Pleomorphomonas sp. PLEO: one gene and its partner. The protein of the gene in region 1 interacts with the protein of each later gene in a pairwise test. Links are inferred from orthologs where the notes say so. Each region holds a gene or a part of one and is shown on either strand. Other genes may lie near its edges.

Region 1 (3,130 bases):
ACGGGTGGGGATATGCTGGATGCCGCTGTTGATCGAATCCTTGCCCGGTTGGGTGAGGGTAGGCTGATCTTCAACCTCGGCCATGGCATCACGCCGGACGGCTCGATCGACAATGTCGCGCGCATGCTGGCACGAGTGCGTGGTGTTGGGGGACGATAATGGGTCTCGGCTATGACTGGATCAAGATCGGCCACCTGTTTTCGGTGATCGCCTGGATGGCCGGTATCTTCTATTTGCCGCGTCTTTTTGTGTATCACGCCGATGCTGAGACCGGCTCAGTTCAGTCCGAAACCTTCAAGGTGATGGAACGCCGATTGCTGAAGGGCATCATGCGGCCGGCGATGTATGCCACTTGGGTTTTTGGTCTTTGGCTTGGAGTAAAGGGAGCATGGTTTTCCACGGCGTCCTGGCTGTGGTTGAAACTCCTCTTCGTGCTCGGCCTGACCGTCTATCATTATCAGCTCGATGCTTGGCGCAAGGCCTTCGAACGGGATGCGAATCAGCATGCCGCGCGCTTCTTCCGCATGATGAACGAGCTGCCGACGCTGATCCTCTTCGCCATTCTTGTGCTGGTCGTACTGAAGCCGTTCTAAAAGCCAGTACGAGACCTCGTAGTCCCTGAGTCTTGCCGCGCCGGACGGAACAGGGTATAGCGAAATCGTCCCTCACTTCGCGGACAGGCGTATCCAGGCCGAGAAGGTCTGGAGAGTTTCCCCCCGCGGCGGTTCCCCACCGTTGCTGCCAGCCCGCGTCCTTCGGAAAAGATCGTCGATGCGTATCCCCAAGCAGGGGAATTTTTTGTTTTCGACTTCGATTCCTTTTTCCAGCCAAGAGATGCCTTGTCCATGTCGGAGATGAAACTCCAGGATCTCAAGAAGAAGACCCCCACCGAACTTCTGGCCGTTGCGGAAGAGGTCGAGGTGGAAAATGCCTCGACCATGCGCAAGCAGGAATTGCTGTTTGCCATTTTGAAGCAGCTCGCCGAGCAAGAAGTCGATATCATCGGCGAGGGCGTTGTCGAAGTGCTCCAGGACGGCTTTGGCTTCCTGCGTTCGCCTGACGCCAACTATCTGCCGGGTCCTGACGACATCTACATTTCGCCGGCGCAAATTCGCCGCTTCTCGCTCAGGACCGGTGATACCGTCGAAGGGCAGATTCGTAGCCCCAAGGAGGGCGAGCGCTATTTCGCGCTGCTCAAGGTCAACACCGTCAATTTCGAAGACCCCGAGAAGGCGCGCCACAAGGTGCACTTCGACAACCTGACGCCGCTCTATCCGGATGAGCGCTTCCGCATGGAAGTCGAAGGCGTCCCGTCGAAGGATTTCTCGGCCCGTGTCATCGATATCGTGGCACCGCTCGGCAAGGGCCAGCGCGCGCTGATCGTCGCGCCGCCGCGTACCGGCAAGACCGTTCTGTTGCAGAACATCGCCCACTCGATCACCACCAACCACCCGGAATGCTACCTGATCGTTCTTCTGATTGACGAGCGCCCGGAAGAAGTGACCGACATGCAGCGTTCGGTACGGGGCGAGGTGGTTTCCTCGACTTTTGACGAACCGGCGACACGCCACGTTCAAGTAGCGGAAATGGTCATCGAAAAGGCCAAGCGTCTGGTCGAGCATGGCCGCGACGTGGTCATTTTACTTGATTCGATCACCCGCCTCGGTCGCGCTTACAACACGGTGGTGCCGTCTTCCGGCAAGGTGCTGACAGGTGGTGTCGATGCCAACGCGCTGCAGCGGCCGAAGCGCTTCTTCGGCGCGGCTCGAAATATCGAACAGGGCGGGTCCTTGACCATCATTGCCACCGCGTTGATCGATACGGGCAGCCGTATGGACGAGGTTATCTTCGAAGAGTTCAAGGGCACTGGTAACTCGGAAATCATCCTGGATCGCAAGATCTCGGACAAACGCGTGTTCCCGGCCATCGATATCCAGCGTTCCGGTACCCGCAAGGAAGACCTGCTGGTGGTCCCCGACAAGCTCAAGAAGACCTTTGTTCTCCGTCGTATTCTCAATCCGATGGGGACAACGGACGCGACCGAGTTCCTGCTGGACAAGCTCCGGCAGACGCGGACCAACGGCGACTTCTTCGATTCCATGAACACTTGACATCCGGCTCGTGTGTTTCACGTGAATCATCGGCGGATATCGATTCGTCGCCGTTCCAGTTCCTGCGCGACATACAAAGGGCCCATCGGGCCCTTTGCCATTTGTGCGGCTCGGCCATTCTCATATTGGCCAAGGGAACTCGCCCGGCTCGGCATCTTGAACGAATGATCAAACCAAAGGATTGAGTCGTGTCCGATACGATCTTCGCCTTGTCGTCCGGGGCTCTGCCAAGTGGCGTCGCGATGGTCCGAGTCTCCGGACCTGACGTCCGATTCGTACTCGAAACAACCGTTGGCCAGTTGCCAGCACCTCGCCACGCGACCTTGAAAACCTTCCGTGGCGTCGGGGGTGAGGTCATCGATCGTGGGGTGGTGTTGTTCTTTCCGGCTCCAGGCAGTTTTACCGGTGAGGACATTGCCGAGTTCCATTTGCATGGTGGCAGGGCGGTCGTTGCGGCTTTTGTCGCCTTTCTTGGAAGTCTTCCGGGAACGAGGCTCGCCGAGGCTGGTGAGTTTACCCGTCGTGCCTTCGACAATGGTCGGCTCGATCTCACGGAAGCGGAAGGCCTCGCGGACCTCATCGTTGCCGATACAGAAGCCCAACGGCGTCAAGCCGTGCGTCTCGCTGGTGGCGCCTTCCGGACAAGGGCCGAGGACTGGCGGCGGCGCCTGATCGATTTGCGGGCCTACGTCGAGGCGGACCTCGATTTTTCCGACGAGGAGGATGTGCCGGAAGATATTTCCAGCGCCGTCGGCACTGGGATTGGTGCCTTGCGGGCGGAGATGGAGCGTGAACTATCGGCTGGCCAACGTGGCGAGCGTATCCGCGATGGCTTTGAAGTGGTGGTGCTTGGTCCACCCAATGCCGGCAAGTCCAGTCTGGTCAATGCGCTGTCCGAGCGTGAAGTCGCCATTGTTACCGACATTCCCGGCACGACCCGCGATCTCCTGGAGGTCCATCTCGATCTCGGTGGCTACGCTGTTACGTTGGTGGATACGGCAGGCCTGCGGGACGGTGGC
Region 2 (3,085 bases), 3.5 Mb from region 1 along the record:
ATCCGGTCCTCGGTCATGACTCGATCCTCGAGCTGATGACCCAGGTCGATGCCTACATTCCGCAGCCGGACCGTCCGATCGACCAGCCGTTCCTGATGCCGATCGAAGACGTGTTCTCGATCTCCGGTCGTGGCACCGTGGTGACCGGCCGTGTCGAGCGCGGCATCGTCAAGGTTGGCGAGGAAGTCGAGATCGTCGGCATCCGTCCGACCACCAAGACGACGGTGACCGGCGTTGAAATGTTCCGCAAGCTGCTCGATCAGGGCCAGGCTGGCGACAACATCGGCGCTTTGCTGCGCGGCACCAAGCGTGAAGACGTCGAGCGCGGTCAGATCCTGTGCAAGCCGGCTTCTGTGAACCCGCACACCAAGTTCAAGGCGGAAGCCTACATCCTGACCAAGGAAGAGGGTGGCCGTCACACGCCGTTCTTCACCAACTATCGCCCGCAGTTCTACTTCCGCACGACCGACGTGACGGGTGTGGTGACGCTGGACGAAGGTGTCGAGATGGTGATGCCGGGCGACAACGTGACGATGAACGTCCAGCTGATCGTTCCGATCGCCATGGAAGAGAAGCTCCGCTTCGCCATTCGTGAAGGCGGTCGTACCGTCGGCGCAGGCGTCGTCGCTTCCATCGTCGAGTAATAATCAAGTTCCGGCGGCGACAGCCGCCGGAATATCCCGGATTTGCAGGTTGATTCACAGCCAAGCCATTCGAGAGAAAAAGAAATTGCCGTGCGGGGCTTGCTCCGCCGGCAAGAATCGGTAAGAAGGGCGCACCGCGCTTTTGGTGCTTGATCCCGAAGCCGGTTCGGCTATAAGCGAACGGATTGGCATCCGCGAGCGGAAGTCTAGGGGTATAGCTCAGTTGGTAGAGCGGCGGTCTCCAAAACCGCAGGTCGTAGGTTCGAGCCCTACTGCCCCTGCCATTTCCCTCTTGCACGGACCTGCCGAACGCTATAGATAACGGTTCCTATCTCGTGGCGCGCGGAACAGCCGTTCCGCGCGCCCGACCGTCATGAGTGGATGTATGGCCAAGACTAGCCCCCTTGAGTTTCTGCAGCAGGTTCGGACCGAGGCCGGCAAGGTCACTTGGCCGACCCGTCGCGAAACTGCGATCACGACAACCATGGTCTTCATCATGGCCATCCTCGCGGCGATCTTCTTCCTGGTTGCCGATATGATCATGAACTGGGGTGTCGGGTTGCTGCTCGGCCTCAGCGGCTGATAAACAACCGCCGAGCGGAGCTACGACATGTCAAAACGCTGGTACATCGTGCACGCCTACTCGAATTTCGAGAAGAAGGTGGCCGACTCCATCAAGGAGCAGGCGCAACAGCGCGGTCTCGCGCACCTCTTCGAGCAGGTTCTTGTGCCGACTGAGAGCATCACCGAGGTGCGTCGCGGTCGCAAGGTGTCGGCCGAACGCAAGTTCTTTCCAGGCTACGTCCTGGTGCGCATGGATATGACCGATGAGGCCTACCACCTTATCAAGAATACGCCGAAGGTGACGGGCTTCCTGGGATCCGACAACAAGCCGGTTCCCATTCCCGACCGTGAGGCCGAGCGCATCATAAATCAGGTCGAAGTTGGCGTCGAACGGCCCAAGCCGTCCGTCAGTTTCGAGATCGGCGAGCAGGTCAAAGTGTCCGATGGCCCGTTCGCTTCCTTCTCCGGCCTCGTGGAAGAGGTCGACGAAGAGCGTAGCCGTCTCAAGGTAGCGGTTTCGATCTTTGGTCGCGCCACGCCGGTCGAGCTGGAATACGGTCAGGTCGAAAAGGTCTGACGCAAGTTTGCGGTGCCGGTTACCCGGTGCCGCGTCCGTCATCCGGCGTGCCGGATGGCACCCACCCCGTGGGAGAGGGGCCCCGGCCATCGCCGCCGGGACAAGGTCCTCCGACCACGAACCTGAAGGCGAACCGGTGTTGCCGGATGCGCTGACGAGGAGAAGAAAATGGCGAAGAAAATCACCGGCTACCTGAAGCTTCAGGTGGCGGCCGGTTCGGCGACCCCGTCGCCCCCGATCGGCCCCGCGCTCGGTCAGCGCGGCCTGAATATCATGGAATTCTGCAAGGCGTTCAACGCGCAGACGCAGGGTATGGAAAAGGGTATGCCGATCCCGGTGCTCTTTACCATCTATGCCGACCGCTCGTTCACCTTCAAGCTTCGCACGCCGCCGATCTCCTACTTCCTGAAGAAGGCGTCTGGTGTCGACAAGGGCTCGAAGACGCCTGGTACCGGCTCTGCTGGCTCCGTCACCAAGGCTCAGGTGCGTGAAATCGCCGAGAAGAAGCTCGTCGACATGAACGCCACCTCCATCGACGCCGCCATGCTCATGGTTGAGGGCTCTGCCCGCTCCATGGGCTTCAAGATTGCGGAGTGACCGATATGGCCAAGCTTCCCAAGCGCGTCGCCGCTAGCCGTGAAGGCATCGATCGCAAGAAGTTCTACCCGCTGACCGAGGCCCTCGGCCTGATCAAGGAACGCGCCACGGCGAAGTTCGACGAAACCGTCGAAGTCGCCATCAATCTTGGCGTCGATCCTCGCCATGCCGACCAGATGGTCCGTGGCGTTGTTCAGCTGCCGCATGGCACCGGCAAGACCGTTCGCGTCGCCGTGTTCGCCCGTGGCCTCAAGGCCGACGAAGCGACCGCCGCTGGCGCCGACATCGTCGGTGCCGAGGATCTGGTCGAGTCCATCCAGAAGGGCGAGATCAACTTCGATCGCTGCATCGCCACTCCGGATATGATGCCGCTGGTCGGCCGTCTCGGTAAGGTGCTTGGCCCGCGCGGCCTGATGCCGAACCCGAAGGTTGGCACCGTGACGCAGGATGTCGCCGCCGCCGTCAAGGCGACCAAGGGCGGCGCGGTCGAGTTCCGTGTTGAGAAGGCGGGTATCGTCCATGCCGGCGTCGGCAAGGCGTCGTTCACCGCCGATGCGCTGCTCGACAACATTCGCGCCATCATCGATGCCGTCCAGAAGGCTCGGCCGGCGGGTGCCAAGGGCACCTACCTGCAGCGCCTGTCGGTCTCCTCGACCATGGGCCCCGGCGTGAAGGTCGAAATCGGTTCTCTGAGCGCCGCGTC

The links.
Region 2: the proteins of rho (region 1) and nusG interact in binary tests that used the Escherichia coli proteins (3 or more experiments, as listed by UniProt). The link is inferred for Pleomorphomonas sp. PLEO from one-to-one orthologs.

Annotation. Positions count from the first base shown.
Region 1 is NZ_CP166625.1:606,004-609,133, forward strand. Bases 166-2,978 are described here. They hold rho (transcription termination factor Rho), read left to right. Parts: upstream 166-845; coding sequence 846-2,111; downstream 2,112-2,978. Other genes in these bases: hemJ (protoporphyrinogen oxidase HemJ), read left to right, coding at 166-593; mnmE (tRNA uridine-5-carboxymethylaminomethyl(34) synthesis GTPase MnmE), read left to right, coding at 2,354-2,978. Also shown: hemE (uroporphyrinogen decarboxylase), read left to right, coding at 1-159; more of hemJ, read left to right, coding at 159-165; more of mnmE, read left to right, coding at 2,979-3,130. UniProt on the Escherichia coli protein: Facilitates transcription termination by a mechanism that involves Rho binding to the nascent RNA, activation of Rho's RNA-dependent ATPase activity, and release of the mRNA from the DNA template.
Region 2 is NZ_CP166625.1:4,105,011-4,108,095, reverse strand. Bases 252-3,019 are described here. They hold nusG (transcription termination/antitermination protein NusG), read left to right. Parts: upstream 252-1,254; coding sequence 1,255-1,785; downstream 1,786-3,019. Other genes in these bases: rplA (50S ribosomal protein L1), read left to right, coding at 2,388-3,019; rplK (50S ribosomal protein L11), read left to right, coding at 1,954-2,382; secE (preprotein translocase subunit SecE), read left to right, coding at 1,030-1,227; tuf (elongation factor Tu), read left to right, coding at 252-644. Also shown: more of tuf, read left to right, coding at 1-251; more of rplA, read left to right, coding at 3,020-3,085. UniProt on the Escherichia coli protein: Part of the processive rRNA transcription and antitermination complex (rrnTAC). The complex forms an RNA-chaperone ring around the RNA exit tunnel of RNA polymerase (RNAP).